3 regions of the Noviherbaspirillum phoenicis genome follow, and region 2 is predicted to be linked to each of the others. Evidence: predicted binding sites of a transcription regulator. Region 2 holds the regulator's gene; each other region holds the start of a gene.

Region 1 (7,765 bases), 1.1 Mb from region 2:
CGCCGCTCACGGCCAGGCCGGGCACCTGGCGCAAGCGATATTCGGCAAACAGGCTGGCGGTGCGGCGCGGCGTATTCTCCGGGGTCTTGTCGAAGGTGGCCGGGTTCTGCGCGTTGCGCTGGCTGGCGTCCAGGAACAGCGCCGACGCGATCACCGACAGGTCGCGGCTGATCTCGCCGGACGCCGCCAGTTCGACGCCCTTGTATTCGGCCAGGCCGTTGAGCACGAAGCGGTTGTTTGCATCCACCGTGGTGGACGGGCGGCGGATGTCGAACCAGGCTGCCTGCAGCAGCACGCCCTGCGCCACTTCCGCCTTGACGCCGATCTCCTTCTGCCTGGCCACCGCCGGCGCCAGCCACTCGCCGGCATTGGCGCGGTTCAGCGGCGCCTGGCCGCTCTCCTCCAGGCCCTCGATGTAGCTGGCGTAGACCGAGGTCTTCGGGCTGGGCTTGAACATCAGCGACAGCGACGGCGTCACGTCGTCGGCCTCGTAGCGGGAACTGGCCGAGGCGCTGCGGTAGCTGCTGCTGCGCAGGCCGGCCATGGCCTGCCAGCGTTCGCTGATCTGGATGCGGTCCGACAGGTACCAGCCGGCGTCGCGGATGTCGGAACGGGCGGACGGCACCGTATAGGCCGGGGACAGCCGCGCGATCGGCACCGGGTCGTACAGGTTCTGCGCCACGCCCACCGGGGTGGCGGACGCGCCGGACGCGGAACCTCGGCGGTTCAGGTTGTAGCCCAGGCTGACTTCGTGGGCCAGCGGCCCGGTGGCAAGCCGGCCGGTCACCTCGGCGCGGTAGTTTTCATTGTCATAGGTCTGCCCGCGGCCAAAGTAATTCAGCAGGGTGCCGTCGCCGCTGGCCAGGCTGTAGCTGCGGAATTCGGAAAAATGGCGGTCGCGTTCGGTGCGCGCCTTGCCGGCTTCCAGCAGCAGCGACCAGTTGTCGTTGATCGAATAATCGGTGCGAAACAGCAGGTTGGTCGCCTGGGCATCGTATTTCTGCCATTCCGCGGCCAGGTTCTGGCGGTTGTTCGGCACGCCGGGCAAGCTGATGCGCCCGTTGGCGGCGCCCGGGATGCGGATCGCCGCCTGCTCCGACACCGTCTTGCGGTAATGCTCCAGGTCCAGCTTGAAGACCAGGTCGCGGCTGGCGCGGAAGTCGAACGCGGCGCTGGCCAGCTGCCGGCTGCCGCCGTAGTTGGCGATGCCGGTATCTTCCCTGCCCTCGGCCAGGTTGACGCGGGCGCCGAACTGCTGCGCATCGCCGAAGCGGCGGCCGATGTCGGCATGCATGCTGGCGCCGCCGTACTGGTTGGCCGTCAGTGTGAAGTCGGTCACGTCCTGCCTGCCGGCCCGCTTGGTAACCAGGTTGACGATGCCGGACGGCGGCACGAAGCCGTAGTACAGCGACGATGCGCCCTTGAGCACCTCGACCCGCTCCTTGTTCTCCAGCGGCACGTCGATCAGGTTGATGATGGGCAGCGAGCCGTTGAGCCGGTAATTGCCGCGGTTCTCGACCAGGATGCCGCGGATCGCGATGTTGTCGTAGGTCGAGCCGGACAGTTGCGAGCGGGTCACGCCGGCGGTGTTGCGCAGCGCGTCGAACAGGCCGAAAGCGGCCTGCGCGTCCAGCACCTCGCGCGTGACCACATTGCTGGTCTGCGGCACGTCCAGCGGCGCCAGGTCGCGGAAGGTGCCGACCTGCACACTATTGGACTTGTAGCTGCCGGCGCGCTCGCCGATCACGTCCACCGGCGCCAGTTCGGCCGGCGCGGTCTGGGCAAGGACAGGGGAAAGAGGGATGGCGGCCAGCGACAGGGCGAGCGCGGTACGGCGCAATGGCATGGGATACCTTGGTCTGATGTAGGTTGCGCTGCCGTCCCGGCTGCAAGGCATGCGCGGCGCGCGGCAATGCCGCGGTCCGGCCGGGACGAAACAGGAAAATTTCTGGCTGACTGCCGGCGCGAATGCCGGTCTGGCTGGCGGAAATGACGATGAATGCGTCCGGGCGTTAACCGCGCCGGTCGCCGTGTTTCTTATTTTTCCGAAACACGGCCGCCATTTTAGTGGGAATCATTCTCATTTACAAATGGGGCACGGCTTGGAAGCAGAGGTCGTAGGGCGCACTACCCGAAGGGCATTGCACCTTGCGTCGCGTACCGTGATGGTCATGGCGACGGCCTTCCGTGCTTGGCCGATGGCGTAATGCCCCTACGGGGTATTGCACACTACGAAACTGCACTGGCCGCTTTTGCATCGCATGGATCGCGCTGCAGCCTTCCTTGGGATGCCGGCCGGCGCGTCAACGCGGGCCGGAGAAGCCTGGCCCTGTGGATCAGCGGCCGCGCGAGAACTTGGCCGCCAGCTGGTGCAGCTTTTCCTCGCTCTGGCGGCGCGCTTCCTCGGCCTGCTGGGCGGCGCGCTCGGCGCGGCGCTGGTCGGCTTCCTTCTTCAGCCGCTCGCGCACGGTCTGCGCGGCATGGCTGCGATGGGTGTCGGTGACTTCGCCATCGACCTGCCCTTCCAGGTTGAAGCGCTCGGTCGCCTTTTCCATCACCTTCAGGTAGCGCAGCGAATTGGTGTGCATGCCCAGGGCAATGCGCAGCACCTTGCGGTTGACATCGGGCAGCTTGGCGATGAGCTGCTTGTCGATGCCGATGGCCAGTGGCTTGGCCTGGCGGAACACCTCGAAATCAGCCTGCAGCTGTTTCAGCAGGACGCGTGCGGCCTGCGCCGGGCTGGGAACGGGAGTCGGTGTAGTCATGGACAGCTTGCGGGGTTGGTTTTGAAATGGCGGGAGCATAGCACGCCGGCCGCCGCCGGCCGGCTGGCGCCGGGCCGGCGGCGGAAAAAAATCGCCGGATGGCGCAACGCGTCAGAACAGCTCGACCTCGCCGCCGACCTTGCCGCCCTGCAGGCGGCTGGCGTAATCCTGTTCGCGGTTGACCAGGGTGTTGTTGTTGAGTTCCCGCAGTTTCTTGACCAGCACCCGGCCGGTGCGCGGAAAAAAATAGACCTTGCGCGGGAAGACGTCGTTGAGGTCTTCCGCCACCACCCGGATGCCCTCGGCCTTCAGGTAGGCGCGCACGAAGGCGGCATTGCGCTCGCCGACATTCAGCGCCGTCAGGCCGCGCAGCACGTTGCCGCCGCCGAACACCTTGGCTTCCAGGTTTTCCCGGCGCGCGCCGCTTTTGAGCAGTTCGTTGATCAGCACTTCCATCGCAAAGGTGCCATACCGGGCCGAGGCGGAAATCAGCGGATTGTCGCTGTCCCCGCCATCGGGCAGCATGAAGTGGTTCATGCCGCCGATGCCCGACACCCGGTCGCGGATGCAGGCCGCCACGCAGGAACCCAGCACCGTCACGATCAGCATGTCCTTGATGGTGCAATAGAATTCGCCGGGCAGGATTTTCGCGGCGTCGCTGTCGAAGGTGCGGTCGTAGTACAGGTTGCTGGCGAAATGCTCGGGCTTGGCGATGGGCATGGATGCTCTCAGAATGGGCGAGCCGAAGCCAGCTGGTAGACCGTCTTGGCGCGCAGCTTGAATGCGTCGCTGACATACAGGAAGTTTTCCGAATGGCCGGCAAACAGCAGGCCGTCCGGCTTCATCAGCGGCGCAAAGCGCGACAGGATGCGGCCCTGGGTCGGCTTGTCGAAATAGATCATCACATTGCGGCAGAACACCACGTCGAAGGCCGACTTGATCGGATAGCTGTCGTCGAGCAGGTTGATCTGGCGGAACGTGATCAGCTTGCGCAGCTCGGGCCGCACCCGCACCAGCCCGGCCTGGGCGCCGGTGCCGCGCTGGAAGAAGCGGCGCAGCCGCTCGGGCGACAGCCGCTCCACCCGCTCGATCGGATAGACGCCGGCCTCGGCGGTGGCCAGCACATTGGTGTCGATGTCGGTGGCCAGGATCTCCGCCGGCGGCGTCAGCGTGCCGAAGGCTTCGCACAGCGTCATCGCGATCGAGTACGGCTCCTCGCCGGTGGACGCGGCCGAGCACCAGACCTTGACGTCGCGCCGGTTGCGCACATGCTCGGCGAGGATCGGGAAATGATGCTCCTCCCGGAAGAACGAGGTCAGGTTGGTGGTCAGCGCATTGGTGAACGACTCCCACTCGGCGCTGGCGCGGTCCTGCTCCAGCATGTCGAGATAGTGTTCGAATGAATGCATGCCAATCGAGCGCAGCCGCCGCGCCAGGCGGCTGTAGACCATTTCCTGCTTGCCCGGCGCGAGGGCGATGCCAGCCTGCTTGTAGATCAGCGCGCGCACCCGCTCGAAATCGCGTGCGGTAAATTCGAATTCCTTCAAGCCTTCGGCACGTTGCTGCACCCGGCCTGTTTTCATGCTGACGACCATCGTTTTTCCGCGGGGTTCGGTGTTGCGTTATTCAAGTGTTAGCAGTGCGTGTTCAGGGCGCCGGCGCCAGTCGTACTATCCGCTGGGGGTTTCCGCTTCCCTCTCCTGCCCCTGATTATCGGCAGCCGGCCTCCGGTCTTTAGCATGTTCACCGGTGGGCAGACAGAAACAATCTTATAGCGCAATTTCCCACAAGAAACAATGCGGTGTGCGCTTCCCGTCACACCGGGTTTGCGCTGGCTTCAGGTTTCCACACAAAAATGCTATTGTGCGGCAATCGTTGCGGCGTTCGATTAGAAATGCGCAACAATTTTACGAACAAGAAATAACAATTGCCGTTTTCGCCATCAAGCGGCGGATGGCGGCACGAGAACAGCATGGCGGCAAGCATTCAGCACGACAGCCAGGAAGCGGCACATCAGGCGGGCACATCCGACCTGCTAGCGGTTGCTTCCAATACCCCGGGACTGGTGTACCAGTTCCTGTTGCGCGATGACGGCACGCAGGCATTCCCGTACCTGAGCCGCGGCTGCGCCAGCCTGCTGGGCATCTCCGCCAACCGGCTGCGCAACGACCCCGGCCTGCTGCTGCAATTGATCGAACCCGAAGACCGCGCTTCCTACCTGGAGACGATGCAGGCATCGGCCGGCCGCCTGGCGGGCTGGAACTGGGAAGGCCGGATCTGGATCGAGACCTGGCACGACATCAAGTGGATCAACCTGCGCGCCACGCCGCGCCGCATCGACGGCGTCGGCATCCAGTGGGACGGGCTGATGACCAACATCACCCAGGGCAAGAAGGCCGCGCAGGACATCCTGCGCTCGCGGCGCCAGCTGGAAGAACTGTCGGCCCACGTGGAGCGGGTCAAGGAAGAGGAGCGCACCCGGATCGCGCGGGAAATCCACGACGACCTGGGCGGCAACCTGACCGCCATCAAGATGGCCCTGTCCCAGCTTACCCGGCGCCTGCCGGAGGGCAACACCCTGCTGCGCGAAAAGGCGGACTACGTGGATGCGCTGGTGGACCGCACCATAGAAGCGGCGCACCGGATTTCCCGCGACCTGCGCCCCAGCACGCTGGACCTGGGCATTGTCGCGGCGATTGCCTGGCAGGCGCAGGAATTCGAGAAGCAGCTTGGCATACCGTGCGAACTGCGCGGACCCCACGCCAGCGTCGAGGACGTGGACCTGCCGGCGGACCAGGCGACCGGCCTGTTCCGCATCTTCCAGGAAGCCCTGACCAATATCGGCAAGCATGCCCATGCTTCCCGGGTTGAAGTCAGGCTAGACGTGCTGGACGATGCGATTGCGCTGGAAGTGCGCGACAACGGCCGCGGCCTGTCGCCGGCCGACCGCATGAAGCCCAAGTCCTTCGGCATCCGCGGCATGGTCGAGCGCGTGCATGCGCTGGGCGGCAAGATCGACGTCGGGCCGAACGACGCCGGGCCGGGCTGCCGGGTGGCGGTGCGGCTGCCCTTGCCGCCGGCGCGCGAACATCACCGGGAAGCGGCCGCATCATGAACAGGAACAACGGGAAGACCATCAAGGTATTGATTGCCGACGACCATGCGATCGTGCGCGAGGGCCTGAAGCAGATCCTGGCCGACACCAGCAATATCGTGGTCGAGGGCGAAGCCGAGAACGGCCTGTCGGCGGTGCAGCTGGTGCGCGGCTGCGACAGCAACGTGCTGCTGCTGGACATTTCCATGCCCGACCGCAGCGGCATCGAGGTGTTGAAGCAGATCCGCAAGGAAAAGCCGGCGCTGGCGGTGTTGATGCTGTCCATGCACCGCGAAGACCAGTACGCGGTGCGGGCGCTGAAGGCCGGCGCTTCTGGGTACCTGAACAAGCAGAGCGCCCCGGCCGAGCTGGTCAATGCGATCCGCCAGGTGGCGTCGGGGCGCAAGTACATCAGCCCGGAACTGGCGCAGCAACTGGCCAACCAGGTCAGCGACGACCGCGACGAGGTGCTGCATGAAAGCCTGTCGGACCGGGAATTCCAGACCCTGACCATGATCGCCTCGGGCATGGCGGTCAGCGACATCGCCGCCGAGCTGGCGCTGTCGGTCAAGACCGTGAGCATGTACCGCTCGCGCCTCCTGGCCAAGATGCGGCTGCGGCACAATGCCGAACTGACCCATTACGCGATCAAGCACAAGCTGGTGGATTAGCGCCTCCGGCCTGGCCGGTTCGTGCGACCGGGGCAAGTCGGCCGCCATCGCCAGGCCGGCCCGGCCAAGGGCGCCATCGCGCCCGGCCTCCCTGCCCCGGCGTCCCGACCATGTTGATGTCTGAATAAGGGCAGCTTTGCCCCTCTAAAGTCCTGATTGAAGCTGCCGTTATACCGTTAGAGTGTGATTTTCGCGCCCTGGGCGCTTTCACGACGGCAGTCGACAGCGCGGCCTCAATCCGGATCAGGAGACAGAAGTATGTTTGGAAGTATGCATGGCGCAGGCAGCGCCTGTGCTCTGCCCGCCCCGCGGCACGCCGGCGCGGCCCGGTCCGGCCTGACAGTGGCGGGCCCATGGCAATGAGCAGCGAGGACGTCATCCGCCTGTATGAGAATGTGTCGACCCTGACGCGCCAGATGCTCACCGCGGCCCGCTCGCACGACTGGGATGCGCTGCAGCGGCTGGAACAGGCCTGCGCCGACCAGGTGGAAGTGCTCAGGCACGGCGGGCCGGCGCCCGCGCTGCCGGCGGAACTGCGGGCGCGCAAGGTGCGCCTGCTGCAATCCATCCTGGCGGACGACCGCGAGATACGCAACATCACCGAACCTTCATTGCACCAGCTGTCGCGGCTGCTGCAGGGCGTCGCCCAGCGGCCGTCCCAGCGCGATGGCCACAAGGGCCTTGGCGGCCATAACGGCCACAAGGGCTAGGCCGGCCCATGGCGGCTCCTCCAGGCATCGGCGGCATCGGCGGCATCGCCCCGGCTGCGCCGGTCGGCGCTACGGTGCCGGTCGCCGCGCTCGGCGAGCCCGGCCAGGAAAGCCTGCGCCGCCTGACCGCGCTGGAAACCGGCAAGGCGTTTCAGGCGCAGGTGCTGTCGCGCCTGTCCAATGGCGACTTCGTGGTGGGCATTGCCGATACCGCCGCCCGCATGGCCTTGCCGGAAGGCACCCGGGTCGGGGAACAGCTGTCGCTGACCATGGTGGGACGCGAGCCGCGCCCGCTGTTCCTGCTGGAGCGGCCGGCAGCGCAGGACCAAACATCCGTCAGTCCCGCCGCCCGGCTGGTCAGCAGCCTGATGCAGGCATCGGCCGCGTCAAGCGCGTCGGCGCCAATGGCGGCGCTGGCCGGCGCCGCGCCGCTGGCTGCGCCAAACGCGCCTCTGCAGGCCGCGCCGCTGGCGCAGGCGCTGCAAGGCAGCCTGGAGTACAGCGGCCTGTTCTATGAGTCTCACG
Region 2 (7,765 bases):
ACGTCAACGTCAACGTCAACGGCAACGTCAACGGCAACGGCAATGGCAACGGCAAGGGCAACGGCAACGGCAAGGGCAACGGCAACGGCAAGGGCAATTGCGCCTCCGCCGACGAAAAAGGCCCATAAACCCCTCCTGTTCCCCGGATGCAACTTCTATGTGATCCCCAATAATCTGTCCTGTAAGAAACCCCTGCGCCGCACCGGCGCCGGATCACACCACAGGAGCGGCATTGGCTAAGAGCGACTTTCATGCAGACACTGGACCGACGGCATGCAGCGGCGTGTACGGGATCAGGTTGCCGTCGCTGGCCGGAATGCCGCCCGCCAAGAACATCAAAGTGACTGCCCTTGTGGGAGGCCAAGCATGAACGTCAAGAAATTCTCTGCCCAGACATCGCGTGAGGCACTGCGCATGGTCCGCGACGCCCTGGGCGCCGACGCGGTGATCCTGTCCAACCGCACGGTCAATGGCAGCGTTGAGGTGCTGGCCCTGGCCAGCGCCGACATGGCGTCCCTGGCCGAGCCGGCGGTGGAGAAGGAAGTGCTGCCGCAACCGCTGGTGGCAGCGCTGGCTGGCAAGCGCCTGCCGGCGGCAGCGCCGGCACCCGCACCCACGCCGGCGGCCGCTCCGGCACGGGCTGCAGCGCCCGCGCAGCCTCAGGTGCGCAATGGTTCGGCCGCCAGCGCCTTCGAGCGCCTGCGCCCGACTCCCGTAGCCGAGCCGGCGCCCGTGGCCGCTGCGCCCGCGCCCATCGAGCGCCAGAGCGCGCCGCAGCCGCGTCCAGCCGCCGTCACGGCTGCCGCTGCACCTGACAACAGCCAGGCCGAAATGCGCCAGATGATGGAAGAACTCCGCTCGATGCGCAGCATGATGGAAGCGCAGCTGGCCGAGATTTCCTGGGGCGCGCAGCATCGCCGCGAACCGATGAAGGCCACCGTGATGCGCGAAATGCTGGCCGCCGGCTTTTCCGCCAGCCTGGCGCGCTATCTCACCGAAAAGCTGCCCGAGCATGACGGCGTCGACGGCATGGCCTGGATCAAGGGCGTCCTGATGCGCAACCTGTCGGCCGCGCCCGATGAAAACGCCATCCTCGACAACGGCGGCGTGTTCGCGCTGGTTGGCCCCACTGGTGTCGGCAAGACCACCACCACCGCCAAGCTGGCGGCGCGCTGCGTGATGCGTCACGGCGCCGGCAAGCTGGCCCTGATCACCACCGACGGCTACCGTATCGGCGGCTTCGAGCAGCTGCGCATCTACGGCAAGATCCTCGGCGTGATGGTGCATTCGGTGAAGGATGAAGCCGACCTGCGCATCGCGTTGTCTGAACTCAAGAACAAGCACACGGTGCTGATCGACACCGCCGGCGCCAGCCAGCGCGACCAGATGGTGGCGGAGCAGGTGGCGATGCTGTCCGGCGCCGATACCCCGGTCAAGCGCATCCTGTGCATGTCGGCCACCTCCACCGGCGAGACGCTCAATGAAGTGGTGCGCGCCTACAAGGGCAACGGCCTGGCCGGCGCCATCATCACCAAGCTCGACGAGGCAGCCACCATCGGCAGCGTGCTGGACGTGATCATCCGCCAGAAGCTGCAGCTGCAATACATCGCCAATGGCCAGCGGGTGCCGGAAGACCTGCACCTGGCGCGGCCCAACTTCCTGATCGACCGGGCCTTCAAGATGAAGCGCGAGACCGCGCCGTTCCAGTACCAGGACGACGAGCTGCCGCTGGTGATCGGCAACACCGCCCGCATGATGAATGACCAGTCGCTGCGCGAGGTGGCAATTGGCTAGCATCCGCATCGACCAGGCCGAGGGCCTGCGCCGCATGGTCGCCAAGCCGGCGCCGCGGGTGCTGACCTTCCTGTCAGCCACGCCCGACCATGAAAAGAGCGCCACGCTGCTGAACCTGGGCGCCTCGCTGGCCCGCGCCGGCAGCGGCGTGCTGCTGCTCGACGCCTGCGCCACCGCGCGCGGCGTGGGCGCGGGGCTGGACCGCATGCACGGCGGCACGCTGCTGCAGGCGGCGCGCGCGGAGGCGCGCCTGGCGGACGTGGTGCTGCCAATGCCGCAGGGCTTTGGCATCGCCGTGATGGCGCGCGGCAGCACCAACGCCTTCGAGCGCGAACATCTGTCGGCGCTGTTTGCCCGACTGTCCCTGGACAACGACATCGTGCTGGTCGATGCCGAACTCGACGCCGCCAACGCGCTGCCGCTGGAGGCCATGGGAGAGGGCGACATCGTGGTGCAGGTCGAAGACAGCCCGGAATCGATCACCGCCGCCTATGCGCTGATCAAGCGGGTGTCGGAGCGGTATGGCCGCCGCCCTGTCAGCGTGCTGGTGACCGGTGCCGGCATCGTGCGCGCCGGCATGATCTACAGGAACATCGCAGCCGCCGCCCGACGTTACCTGGCGCTGGAGCTGCAATCCATCGGGTCGGTTCCGCACGACGAGCACCTGGTGCGGGCCACCCGTTTGGGCCGCACTGTAATCGACGCATTTCCACTGGCGGGCGCCTCCGTGGCGTTCCGCGACCTGGCTGGCCGCTTTTCCCGCTGCGCGATGCAGGCGGGCGGCCGGCGCAGCGCGCTGCCCTGCGGCGCCACCATCGGGGCTTGAAGCACATGTACACCGTACAAGGAAAATCCGACCGCAACCACCTGCTGACGCAGCATGCGCCGCTGGTGAAGAAGCTGGCGCACCTGATGCGCGCCAAGCTGCCGCCCAGCGTCGAGGTCGACGACCTGATCCAGGCCGGCATGATCGGCCTGCTGGACGCGATCAGCCGCTATGAGGAAACCCACGGCGCGCAGTTCGAGACCTATGCGGTGCAGCGCATCCGCGGCGCCATGCTGGATGAATTGCGCAGCAGCGACTGGATGCCGCGCAACATGCGCCAGAACATGCGCAAGATCGAGGTCGCGATGACCGAGATGCAGCAGAAGCTCGGCCGAGCGCCGACCGAAAGCGAAGTGGCGGCGCGGCTCAAGATGTCGCTGGCGGAATACCAGGACATGCTGGCCGACGCCGGCGGCCACCAGCTGGTCTATTACGAGGACTTCCAGGACGGCGAGGCCGGCGAGCACTTCCTGGACCGCTATTGCACCGACAGCTCGGCCGATCCGCTGCAGGCGCTGATGAACACGGGCTTTCGCAGCGCCGTCATCGAGGCCATCGAGGCCTTGCCCGAGCGCGAGAAGATCCTGATGGGCCTGTACTACGAGCAGGAGATGAACCTCAAGGAAATCGGCGCCATCATGGGCGTGTCCGAATCGCGGGTCTGCCAGCTCCATAGCCAGGCCGTAGCGCGCATGCGCGCCAGACTCCGGGAGCAGGCATGGACTGGGGTAGCCTAGCCGGTCTGCTGCTGGCCGTGGGCGGGATCGCCGCCGGCCAGATGCTCGAAGGCGGCCAGGCCCGCTCGCTGGTGCAGCCGGCGGCCTTCCTGATCGTGGTGGTCGGCACGCTGGGCGCGGTGCTGATGCAGTCCGGCCTGCGCAACTTCATCGCCGCCCTGCGCATGGCGCGCCATGCTTTCCTGCCGCCGGGCGACGACCATGCCCGGCTGTCGCGTTCTTTCGTCTTCTGGAGCAACAGCGCGCGCCGGGAAGGCCTGCTGAGCCTGGAGCGCCATTGCGAGCGCGAGACCGATCCCTTCATCAGGAAGGGCTTGCGCATGATCGTCGACGGCACCGACGGCGACCGTCTGCGGCTGGTGCTGGAGCAGGACATCAACATCTACGAGCGGCGCGAGCGCGCCGTGGTCAAGGTCTGGGAGTCGGCCGGCGGCTATGCGCCCACGGTGGGCATCCTGGGTGCGGTGCTGGGCCTGATCCAGGTGATGGAAAACCTGGGCGACCCGGGCAAGCTCGGCGCCGGCATCGCGGTTGCCTTCGTCGCCACGGTGTATGGCGTGGGCCTGGCCAACCTGCTGTTTTTACCGATCGCCGGCAAGCTCAAGGCGCAGGTGCAGAATGAAGTGGGGCGGCGCGAAATGCTGGTGGAAGTGATGGCGGGCCTGGCCGCCGGCGAGAACCCGCGGCTGATCGAGGACCGCATGGCGGCCTGGGCCGCCTGAACCGCTCATGGCGCGCAAACGCTACGAGGAAGAGCCGGAAAGCCAGGAGCGCTGGCTGGTGTCCTATGCCGACTTCATCACGCTGCTGTTCGCCTTCTTCGTGGTGATGTATGCGGTGTCCTCCGTCAACGACGGCAAGGTGAAGGTGGCATCCAATGCCCTGACCACCGCCTTCGGCCGCCTGCCGTCCGCCGCGCCGCCGGTGCATGACAGGCTGGCTCCCGAACTGCCGCTGCTGCCGCGCCAGTCCATCTACCGCAGCCGCCTGAACGACAATGCGATCCGGCGCGAGAAGGAGCAGCTGACCACGATCGCGCGCGACCTGCTGACCGCGCTGGCGCCCCTGGCCAGCCAGGGCAAGGTGAAAGTGACCCAGGGCGCGCGCGGCATCACGGTGGAGATCAATGCCAGCGTGCTGTTCGCGCCGGGCGACGCGAAACTGTCCGCGCCATCGACCGAAGCGCTGGCCGCGGTGGCGCAGGTGCTGAAGGACGACCTGCATGCGATCCAGGTGGAAGGCCACACCGACAATGTGCCGATCCGCACTGCGCTCTATCCCTCGAACTGGGAACTGTCCTCGGTGCGCGCCTCCAGCGTGGTGCGGCTGTTCATCGACAACGGCGTGGCGCCGGTCCGCCTCACAGCGATTGGCCACGGCGCGAACCGTCCGGTGGAGTCCAACGACACGCCGGAAGGCCGGCTGCGCAACCGGCGGGTGCAGCTGATGATCATGTCGAATCTGCCGGATGTGCAGCGGGAAGTGGAGATTGGGTCGGGGCGGTGACTACTGGCGCTCCATCACTGCTTGCATGGTGGAGCGGGAACAGTGTCCCGGTCCTTGTTTGAACCAAGGTAATCGGATCACTTTACGATTGTGTAATTGTCGTTGTCGTTGTCGTTGTCGTTGTCGTTGTCGTTGCCGCCAGGGGTTTCAAAAATGATGTCCAATCTCTCATCTCGCAGGTCTCCTTTGGAATTGACGCTGCTTGCATTACTGGTCTCAGGGGATGCAGCGAGATAAGAGGTCTGATTCGGAACTCTCACGTCTTCCATCCCTAACTTGTTTGCCATAAGCACCGGCCATCCCTGGTCGTGAGATTTCTTGTGCATCGAAGGCAGGAAATCATCGACCCGGTAGAGCGGGACCAGCATGACGGATGGTTTGTCAGTTGCTGGCTGTTCGGCCAGCCATTGGTGCGCGGCATCATATGCCGCACGCCAGTGTTCATCGCCGTCGTCTGCTACTTCAAGCACTATCGTGCGCTTGTTTTTAGCGTATGTATCCAGCATGCCTTTGTAGTATTCCTGCGGGCTGCGCTTGTTTCTAGACTGCTTCTTTTTTTTGCAAGTCCATGTCCCTGGTGGACTGCAGTTCTCACCAGGAGTCAGCAATTTATCTGCCAGGATGTGAGTTGTTCTTGTCAGGATGCGTACATCGGCCATCACTTTGAATGGCGCGATCCTGGCGATGGACAAGCCTTTGGGGACCGTAGTCATGCCGTGGTATGCCCTACGCATTTCCTGGCTAAAGATATTCCCTTTTTCTTTCTTATCCAGGGCATGCCTGGGCTTGCTGCCGTAAAAGGAAGCAGGGTCGATACGGTCGGTGTAGACGCGACAATCCAATCGATCGAGTATTGCCGTCCTTTCCGTGTTCAGTAAGGTAGCGGTCCGCGTTTCCCCCGGGTTTGGCGTCAGCGTAGTCGTTGTTTCCTGCGCATCCAGATAGGGGCAGATATACATCTGAATTGCGGCGCGAACCTTGTCGCATCGTGCTTCCTGCTCGGCAGGAAAGAGAAACAGCGTTTCGTAGAAATACTGACCCCAGGTTCGTGGACGCAAATACAGAACCCTTTGGCCGTCGACTTCGTCTTTCCATAATCTCAGAGGGCCTTGTCCAACCCTGATCAGGCTGTTGAGCCTTTTCCACTTCGTTGCGTCATCTAATGTGCGAAAGGCTATCAGGTTGATTTCTTTTATCTTTACTTCACGCTTGATATCTGGTTCCTGCAAGCCTACCTTGGCCTTGTTGATTTTACCTGGTGATTCGGAGCCAAGTCTTTGCTGTCTTGCTGTTGTGCCCGATGTGCTTGGAGATTTGTCCGCCATAGGTTTGGATTCGATGATGAGTGGGAATTGGGCGCAGTGCAGTATCGAGCCTGCGATTTGCAGCCTATGTATCCGATGGACTTCAGATCGTTCTCGAGGGTAAGACAAAAACCCGAACGCCTGCGCGGCGATGCGCCTTGTGCGAAGCGCTGTAATCAAGCCACGCAATGCTGCACCGGTCCAGCATTCCTGTTCATGCTAATAACCCAGTCTGTAACTGGGTTGCTCCTGCCAGAGGTTGCTCTTGAAACAATGCACATTTCATGAGCCGGAAATCAGTTCCCACATTATGAAAAATGTCCTGTGCATAGCACCAGATTTCGATTTCATACACAGGAATTTAATTTCGCATCGCAAAATAGCAAAATTAAGATGATGATTTAAAAGGATAAATTTTATGTCATATGTCTTATATAAGACCTTGTTGCCCTGCAAAATAAAGCCTACTATTTATCCCATGCCGGAACGTTTTCAAGCGCTTCCGGACCGACCCGAATCACTTACATCAACACAGGAGAAATCACCATGGCAACCCGTCAAGAGCAGATCCAGGCACTGGAAAAAGATTGGGCAGAGAATGCGCGCTGGGAAGGCGTGAAGCGTCCTTACACCGCTGAAGACGTGGTTCGCCTGCGTGGTTCGATGCAGATCGAGCACACCATCGCCAAGCACGGTGCGGAAAAACTGTGGAACCTGCTCAAGACCGAACCGTTCGTCAACACCCTGGGCGCGCTGACCGGCAACCAGGCGATGCAGCAGGTGAAAGCCGGCCTGAAGGCGATCTACCTGTCCGGCTGGCAAGTCGCCGGCGACGCCAACCTGGCCGGTGAAATGTATCCCGACCAGTCGCTGTACCCGGTCAACTCGGTGCCGATGGTGGTCAAGCGCATCAACAACACCTTCCAGCGCGCCGACCAGATCCAGTGGTCCGAAGGCAAGGATGACATCGACTTCTTCGCGCCCATCGTGGCCGACGCAGAAGCCGGCTTCGGCGGCGTGCTCAACGCCTTCGAACTGATGAAGTCCATGATCGAAGCCGGCGCCGCAGGCGTGCACTTCGAAGACCAGCTGGCATCGGTGAAGAAGTGCGGCCACATGGGCGGCAAGGTGCTGGTGCCAACCCGCGAAGCTTGCGAGAAGCTGGCGGCAGCCCGCCTGGCGGCCGACGTGTCCGGCACCCCGACACTGGTGATCGCCCGTACCGACGCCGAAGCAGCCGACCTGCTGACCTCCGACGTGGACGATATCGACAAGCCGTTCTGCACCGGCGAGCGCACCGTGGAAGGCTTCTACCGCGTGCGTCCCGGCATCGAGCAGGCGATTTCCCGCGCACTGGCTTATTCCGAGTATGCCGACCTGGTGTGGTGTGAAACCGGCAAGCCGGACCTGGCCTTCGCCAAGCAGTTCGCCGAAGCCGTGCATGCGAAGTTCCCGAACAAGATGCTGGCCTATAACTGCTCGCCGTCGTTCAACTGGAAGAAGAACCTGGACGACGCCACCATCGCCAAGTTCCAGCGTGAACTCGGCGCCATGGGCTACAAGTTCCAGTTCATCACGCTGGCCGGCTTCCATTCGCT
Region 3 (7,765 bases), 1.6 Mb from region 2:
CCAGCATGGCACCGCCATCATCGTCGGCGCCGCCATCCTGAATGGCCTGAAGGTGGTCGGCAAGGGCATGAAGGAATGCAAGATGGTGGTCAGCGGCGCCGGTGCGGCCGCGCTGGCCTGCCTGGACCTGATGGTCGACCTTGGCTTCCCGATCGAGAACATCTGGGTAACCGACCTGGCAGGCGTGGTGTATTCCGGACGCGTCGAACTGATGGACCCGGACAAGGCGCGCTTTGCGCAGCCGACCGAGGCCCGCAGCCTGAACGACGTGATCGCCGATGCCGACATCTTCCTCGGCCTGTCGGCCGGCGGCGTGCTGAAGCAGGACATGGTCATGAAGATGGCGCCGCGTCCGCTGATCCTGGCGCTGGCCAACCCGAATCCGGAAATCACGCCGGAAGACGTGAAGGCGGTGCGCAGCGACGCCGTGATCGCGACCGGCCGTTCGGACTATCCGAACCAGGTCAACAATGTGCTGTGCTTCCCCTACATCTTCCGCGGCGCGCTCGACTGCGGCGCCACCACCATCACCCGCGACATGGAAATCGCCTCGGTGCATGCGATCGCCGGCCTTGCCCAGGAAGAGCAGTCCGACATCGTCGCCACCACCTACGGCATCACCAATCTGTCGTTCGGCCCGGAATACATCATCCCCAAGCCTTTCGATCCGCGCCTGATGGAGCGCATCGCGCTGGCGGTGGCCAAGGCGGCCGAAGCGGGCGGCGTTGCCGCGCGTCCGATCCAGGATGTGCAGGCCTATACCGAGCGCCTGCAGCAATTCGTCTACCGCAGCGGCACTTTCATGAAGCCGATCTTCGCGGTGGCCAAGAAGGCGCCTGCGGAACTGAAGCGCATCGTCTATGCCGAGGGTGAGGAAGAGAAAGTGCTGCGCGCGGTGCAGGTGGTGGTCGACGAGACCCTGGCCAAGCCTATCCTGGTTGGTCGTCCTGCCGTGCTGGCGCAGCGCATCGAGAAGTTCGGCCTGCGCCTGCGTCCGGGCGTGGACTTCGAGGTGATCAATCCCGAGTTTGACGAGCGTTTCCGCAGCTACTGGGAGACCTACCTGCAGATGACGATCAGGAAGGGCATCAGCCAGCAGTACGCCAAGCTGGAAATGCGCCGTCGTCACACCCTGATCGGCGCCATGATGGTCCACAAGGGCGATGCCGACGGCATGATCTGCGGCACCTACGGCACTACCGACGTGCATCTGCGCTACATCGACCATGTGCTGGGCAAGCGTGAAGGCGTCAATGTCTATGCGGCGATGAATGCGCTGCTGCTGCAGGACCGCCAGATCATGATCGTCGACACCCATGTCAACGAGAACCCGAGCGCCGAGCAGATCGCCGAGATCACGCTGCTGGCCGCCGAGGAGATGCGCCGCTTTGGCCTGATGCCGCGGGTGGCGCTGCTGTCGCATTCCAACTTCGGCACCAGCAACAGCGAATCGGCCAGGAAGATGCGCCAGGCGCTCGCGCTGCTGCGCGAGCTGGACCCGCAACTGGAAGTCGATGGCGAAATGCATGGCGACACCGCGCTGAACCCGGCGCTGTTGAAGCGCACCATGCCCGACAGCAGCCTGAGCGGCGAAGCCAACCTGCTGGTGATGCCCAATATCGACGCCGCCAACATTGCCTACAACCTGCTCAAGACCACGGCCGGCAACGGCATTGCGATCGGGCCGGTGCTGCTGGGCTGCGCCAAGCCGGTACACATCCTGACGCCGTCAGCGACCGTGCGACGCATCGTCAACATGACGGCGCTGTGTGTGGTAGATGCGGTGTATCAGCGCTGAGCGCTTTAAGCTTTGATTAAAAACCGCTGCTGATGGCAGCGGTTTTTTTTCGGGTCGATTTATTTGGGGAGGAGGGCGGTCGGTAATTGCTGTGGCGGTTGCAGTTGCCGTTGCGGTTGCAGTTGCAGTTGCCGTTGCGGTTGCTTCTGAAGTTGCCTTTAAGTCCCGTTGAGCGCGCCGTGACGTCGGTGCGTGGAGCGGGAAAAGGTGCGGCGTCTGTCTGAGTCAAGCGCAGCTTGGCGAGTTTAGCCGCGCCCCGCTCCATGCACCGACGGCACGGGGACCCTCGCGCAGCGAGGGCGCGATCACCGGGTCGCCTTTTTTTGCCTACTTTTTTTGGCGAAGCAAAAAAAGTAGGTCGCCCGCCGGGGCGAACTCCCGGCCTGGTCATGACGATAGTGCAGTCGGCTTGTTTCACCAGGGGTAAGGCGTCACTGCGAAGCAGCAGTTGCTTTTGACGTTTGAAGTTTCAATACGAACGTCAACAACAACCCCGACAGTACTGCCCGTGCCTTGCCGGGTGACGCAATACGGCTGCACTACCGTGGAGACAAGCCGGGAGTCCGTCCCGGCAGCCGGGTTACTTTTTTGCTTCGCCAAAAAAGTAACCAAAAAAGGCGACCCGATGATCGCGCCCCCGCTGCGCGGGGGTTCCCGTGTCAGCGGTACCCGGAGCGGGGCGCGGCTAAACTCGCCAAGCTGCGCTTGACTCAGACAGACGCCGCACCTTTTCCCGCTCCGGGCACCGCTGACACGGCGCGCTCAACGGGACTTCACTGCAACGGCAACGGCAACGGCAACGGCAACGGCAACGGCAACGGCAACGGCAACGGTCACTTCAAAAGCAGCTGTAAACACATCAGCTGTCGCTACGGGTACTTCAAAGGCGGTTTCAACAGTAACGGTAACCGCGTCCGCCTCATTCGCCAGCCAGCTTCAAGCCAATGATCCCCGCCACAATCAACCCCACGCTGACCAGCCGTGCCGCGCTGGCCGACTCGCCGAACAGCACAATGCCGAGTAACACCGTGCCGACCGCACCCACCCCGACCCAGACCGCATAAGCCGTCCCCACCGGCAGCCCACGCATCGCAATGCCAAGCAATCCTATGCTGACCAGCATCGCGGCGGCGGTGCCGAGGCTGGGCCAGAGGCGGGTGAAGCCCTCGGTGTATTTCAGGCCGATGGCCCAGGCCACTTCGAACAGGCCGGCGATGATGAGGAGTATCCAGTTCATGGAATTGCAGGGCGACGGGCGCCATCAAACACAAAGCCTCAACACTACGCAGTCTGCGGCGTCCGGTGAAGAGCGCAAGCAAGGCTTTTGCTTGCACTGCGCCCAGACCTGCCGATCATGGCCAAAAAAATTAAAGATTTGGCATCGCTTGCCGTTAAAGCCGGGCCACCAAGGTCATCGAGTCTGCTGTCAAGTCTTTTTCAAAAAAACTTCAAAAAGTTCCTCAAGGTTTTTCAGGGCCCTCCGTTAAGTAACTTGTAACCCGCAGGGAACGCCGAACAGGGCACCGAACGGGCTGGCTGAGCGGCCAGATTTCTTAACCAGTTTCTTAGGAGAACAGCATGTCCGTTATCAATACCAACGTCGCTTCCCTGAATGCACAACGTAACCTGAGCAGCTCGTCGGCTGGCCTGACGACCTCCCTGCAGCGCCTGTCTTCCGGCCTGCGCATCAACAGCGCCAAGGACGACGCTGCCGGCATGGCGATCTCGGAGCGCATGACCGCCCAGATCCGCGGCTCCAACCAGGCAGCCCGCAACGCCAACGACGGTATCTCGCTGGCGCAGACCGCCGAAGGCGACCTCGGCTCGATCTCCAACAACCTGCAGCGCATGCGCGAACTGTCAGTGCAGGCAGCCAATGCTTCCAACAGCGATTCCGACCGCGCCGCGCTGCAGACCGAAGTCACCGCACTGAAGAGCGAGATCGATCGCGTTGCAAAGAACTCCTCGTTCAACGGCGTGAAGCTGCTGGATGGCTCGTTCAGTGCGCAAACCTTCCAGATCGGCGCAAACAATACTGAAAACGACCGCATCACTGTCGACAAGATTGGCAGCGCCAGAGCTTCCCAACTCGGCAGTGCCGGTGCGACGTTCAAGGCGGAAGCAAAAGGCGGAGCAATGACCGACGATACAAAGCTTGCTGCCGGTGACCTGACGCTGAATGGCGTGCAAGTTGGAGCAGCCCAAGCTGGCGCCGCCCCTGGCCAGAGCGCGACCAGCGCCTGGGCAAAGGCAGCTGCAATCAATGCCGTGTCTGCACAAAGTGGTGTAACCGCAACTGCACAGCCAGCAAAGGTTGAGAGCGATGAGACTGGCGTTACCGCAGGCGCTCTTGTGGCTGGCGCAAGTCTGATGATCAATGGCGTTGACATTGGCGACATAGCCGACGGTGGTGACGAAATTGGGCAGGGTGCAAACACGGCGGCAGCTATTAACAAGAAAAGTACCGAAACGGGTGTGACTGCGACCGCAGATGCTAAGACCGGCAAGCTGACACTGACTGCTGCCGACGGCCGCGATATCCAATTGGGGATTTCTGGCGATGCTGCTGACACTGACGCAACAAAAGTAGCTTCTGCAGCAGCGGTTGCATCGGTCACAGGTCTGACCGTAGGTACGCAGGCAGATAGCGCCACAAACGCCAAATCGGCACCTGTGACCACCCAGGGCACCATTAATCTGACCAGCACCAATAAGGATGGGATCGTTATTTCGGGGGGTAACGCCGCAGCCGCGACCGGCCTGGATCCAACCGGAACCTATGACGCAGACATGGTGTCCGAGGTGAACAGTGTCGAGAGCATCGACATCTCCACCGCCGCCGGCGCCCAGAAAGCCCTGGAAGCCATCGACGGCGCGCTGAAGTCGATCAACGACAGCCGCTCCGACCTCGGCGCCCTGCAGAACCGTTTCGGCTCCGTGGTCTCCGGCCTGGCGACCACGACCGAGAACCTGTCGGCATCGCGTAGCCGCATCACCGACACCGACTTCGCTTCGGAGACCGCGAACATGACCCGCAGCCAGATCCTGCAGCAGGCCGGTACCGCGATGCTGGCCCAGGCAAACCAGCTGCCCAACAGCGTGATGTCGCTGCTGAGGGGTTAATACCCGGACTCGCCCGGTAACGTTTCAGGACGTTCTCTCGAATAAAACGGAAAACGGGCGACTGTTTTCCGTTTTGTCATTAGCAGAAAGGGTGCATCATGAACATCGCTCCAGTATCAGGCGCCGGTTTATCGCCGCTCGCCGCGCAGGGAGTCAACAACAGTCAGGCGGATATGCAGCTGCGCGCAGCACGGCAGCCGGAGGCTGTGAAGCAGCAGGAAGCGGGGAGCCTTGGCGCCGAGGCGGCCGAGGCCGATCCGAAGGAAGTCAAGCAGCGTGTGGAAGAACTCAATGCCGCGATGAAGCAGCATGCCAGCAGCATCCTGTTCTCCATCGACGAGGAATCCGGACGCACCATCGTCAAGGTGGTCGATACCGATACCGATACCGTGCTGCGGCAATATCCGTCCAAGGAACTGCTGGCGATATCGAAGCAGATCGACAAGTTCCAGGGCATGTTCATCAAGACGCAGGCATAACACGCAAGGAGTATCGCAAATGGGCTTGTCCGCTCCCGGCATCGGTTCCAACCTGGATATCAATACCATCGTCACTCAGCTGATGTCGGTGGAAGGACGCAAGCTGACCACGCTGCAGACGCAGGAAGCGTCCTACCAGTCCAAGGTGTCGGCCTTCGGGCAGGTGCAGAGCGCATTTTCGAGCTTCCAGACCGCGGTCAATTCGCTGTCCACGGTGCAGCAGTTCCAGGCCGCCACCGCCACGGCGTCCGACACGGCCGTGCTGTCGGCCAAGGCCACCTCCACGGCCACGCCCGGCGCCTATGCGCTGGAAGTGAGCAAGCTGGCGCAGGCGCAGAAACTGGCGACGGCAGGCCAGGCGTCGACCACCACGACGGTCGGCACCGGCACCATCACCTTCCAGTTCGGCACCATTGCCGGCACCGTTGAAACCCCAGCCGGTTCCGGCATCTATCCCGCGCCGGCCAGAAATGCCGACGGCACCTATACCGGCGCGACCTTCAAGCCCGGCACCGCCGAAAGCAAGACCGTCACCATCGGCGCCAGCAACAATTCCCTGGCAGGCATACGCGATGCCATCAACGGCGCCAAGATCGGCGTGACCGCCACCATCGTCAACGACGGCGGCGCCCAGCCCAACCGGCTGGTGCTGACCAATAGCGCCACCGGCGAAGCCAGCAGCATGAGGATCTCGGTGTCGGACGATCCGGACGGCGGCCTGTCGGGGCTGCTCAACCACGATCCCGCAACGGCAACGCAGAACCTGAAGGAGACGGTGGCCGCGCAGGATGCCGAATTCACGCTCGATGGCCTGAAGGTGAAGAAGCCATCCAACACCGTGACCGACGCCATCGCCGGCGTGACGCTCAACCTGACCAAGACCAATGCCGGCAGCCCGACCACGCTGACGGTGGCACGCGACAGCGCCTCGGTGGTGTCGGCGGTGAACAAGTTCGTCAGCGCCTACAACGCCATCGCCAAGACGCTCACCGATGCCTCGGCCTACAACGCCACCACCAAGACCGGCGCCATCCTGAATGGCGATTCCTCGATACGCGGCGCGCAGAACCAGTTGCGCGGCCTGCTGTCGAGCTCGATCGGCGGCGGCTATGGCGCTTACAGCCGGCTGTCAGATATTGGCGTGACGATGCAGAAGAACGGCACGCTGGAACTCGACACCACCAAGCTGACCAAAGCGCTGGAGACCAACTTCAATGACGTCGCCGGCCTGTTCGCCGCGGCCGGCAAGGCCAGCGACAGCCTGGTGTCCTATACCACCTCGACCGCAGCGACCAAGGCCGGCGCCTATGGCCTGAACATCAGCCAGATGGCCAGCCAGAGCACGGTCACCGGCGCAGGCGTACCGACGCAGCTGACGTTCGCCGCCCCGGACAACAAGCTGTCACTGGGCCTGAACGGCGTGCAAAGCGAGATCGCGCTCAATGACAGCTATGCCGACGCCGGTGCGCTGGCACTGGACCTGCAGTCGAAGATGAATGCCAGCAAGGCCTATGCCGGTTCGCCGGTGAAGGTGGCGGTGGTCGACGGCAAGATTGCGATCACGTCCGACGCCTATGGCAGCGGCTCGATGTTCTCGGTGTCGGGCGCCGCCGCGGCACAGGTGTTCGGCGGCAGCCCGGTATCGGTGGCGGGGCAGGACGTGGCCGGCACCATCAATGGCGCCAGCGCCACCGGCAAGGGCCGCATGCTGACCGCAGGCACGGGCGATGCCGAAGGACTGCAGGTCTCCATCACCGGCGGCACCACGGGAGACCGCGGCACCGTCAATTTCTCGCGCGGCTATGCGTCGCAGTTCAGCGCGCTGGTGGGCACCATCATCGGCGAGAACGGCAGCCTGGATGCGCGCACCAAGGGCCTCAATTCCTCGATCACCAGCCTGCGCAAGCAGCAGGAGGCGGAGCAGAACCGGCTGACCAACCGCGAGGCCGCCCTGCGCAAGCAGTTCACCGCGCTCGATACACAGATCAGCAAGCTCAATTCGGTGAGTTCCTACCTGACCCAGCAGCTGGCGCAGATTGCGTCGCTGTCCAGTTCGTCCAACTGAACATGATGCACCACGATCAGCCCATGCTCGACGACAACCAGCTGCTGGATGCCTACCAGCAGATGGCCGACCTGTCGGCCAGGATGCTGGCCGCCACAGGCGAACGGGAATGGGAGGCGCTGGACGAGCAGGAGCGGCAGCAGGATGCGCTGTTTGCGATCCTGCAGCGGGCCGATGCCGGACAGCGGCGTCCGGCCGACGTGCTGCGCAGGCAGCAGGCATTGATCCAGCAGATACTGGACAACCAGAGCAAGCGCCGCGAGCTGGCGCTGGAGTGGCGCGCAAGCGTCGGCGCACTGC

The links. Region 2 encodes FliA, which starts transcription of late flagellar genes. Its sites were predicted from a motif close to CTAAAGTTTNNNNNNNNNNNGCCGNTA; they were not measured.
Region 1: the regulator FliA is predicted to act here: its motif matches at 6,675-6,701, upstream of ABC383_RS02575 (flagellar protein FliT).
Region 3: the regulator FliA is predicted to act here: its motif matches at 3,166-3,192, upstream of ABC383_RS00460 (flagellin N-terminal helical domain-containing protein).

Annotation. Positions count from the first base shown of each region.
Region 1 covers NZ_JBDFLX010000001.1:558,887-566,651, reverse strand. Annotated here, with positions in the region: gene ABC383_RS02605 (TonB-dependent siderophore receptor) at 1-1,846, opposite strand, end outside; gene ABC383_RS02600 (ProQ/FINO family protein) at 2,337-2,765, opposite strand; gene cheD (chemoreceptor glutamine deamidase CheD) at 2,877-3,485, opposite strand; gene ABC383_RS02590 (CheR family methyltransferase) at 3,494-4,360, opposite strand; gene ABC383_RS02585 (sensor histidine kinase) at 4,738-5,880, shown strand; gene ABC383_RS02580 (response regulator) at 5,877-6,530, shown strand; gene ABC383_RS02575 (flagellar protein FliT) at 6,884-7,240, shown strand; gene fliK (flagellar hook-length control protein FliK) at 7,249-7,765, shown strand, end outside.
Region 2 covers NZ_JBDFLX010000001.1:1,698,385-1,706,149, reverse strand. Annotated here, with positions in the region: gene ABC383_RS07730 (hypothetical protein) at 1-128, shown strand, start outside; gene flhF (flagellar biosynthesis GTPase FlhF) at 367-1,794, shown strand; gene ABC383_RS07720 (MinD/ParA family ATP-binding protein) at 1,787-2,620, shown strand; gene ABC383_RS07715 (RNA polymerase sigma factor FliA) at 2,626-3,357, shown strand; gene ABC383_RS07710 (flagellar motor protein) at 3,339-4,079, shown strand; gene motD (flagellar motor protein MotD) at 4,087-4,863, shown strand; gene ABC383_RS07700 (hypothetical protein) at 4,941-6,188, opposite strand; gene aceA (isocitrate lyase) at 6,714-7,765, shown strand, end outside.
Region 3 covers NZ_JBDFLX010000001.1:97,888-105,652, forward strand. Annotated here, with positions in the region: gene ABC383_RS00450 (NADP-dependent malic enzyme) at 1-1,798, shown strand, start outside; gene sugE (quaternary ammonium compound efflux SMR transporter SugE) at 2,718-3,035, opposite strand; gene ABC383_RS00460 (flagellin N-terminal helical domain-containing protein) at 3,377-4,921, shown strand; gene ABC383_RS00465 (flagellar protein FlaG) at 5,020-5,400, shown strand; gene fliD (flagellar filament capping protein FliD) at 5,420-7,465, shown strand; gene ABC383_RS00475 (flagellar protein FliT) at 7,468-7,765, shown strand, end outside.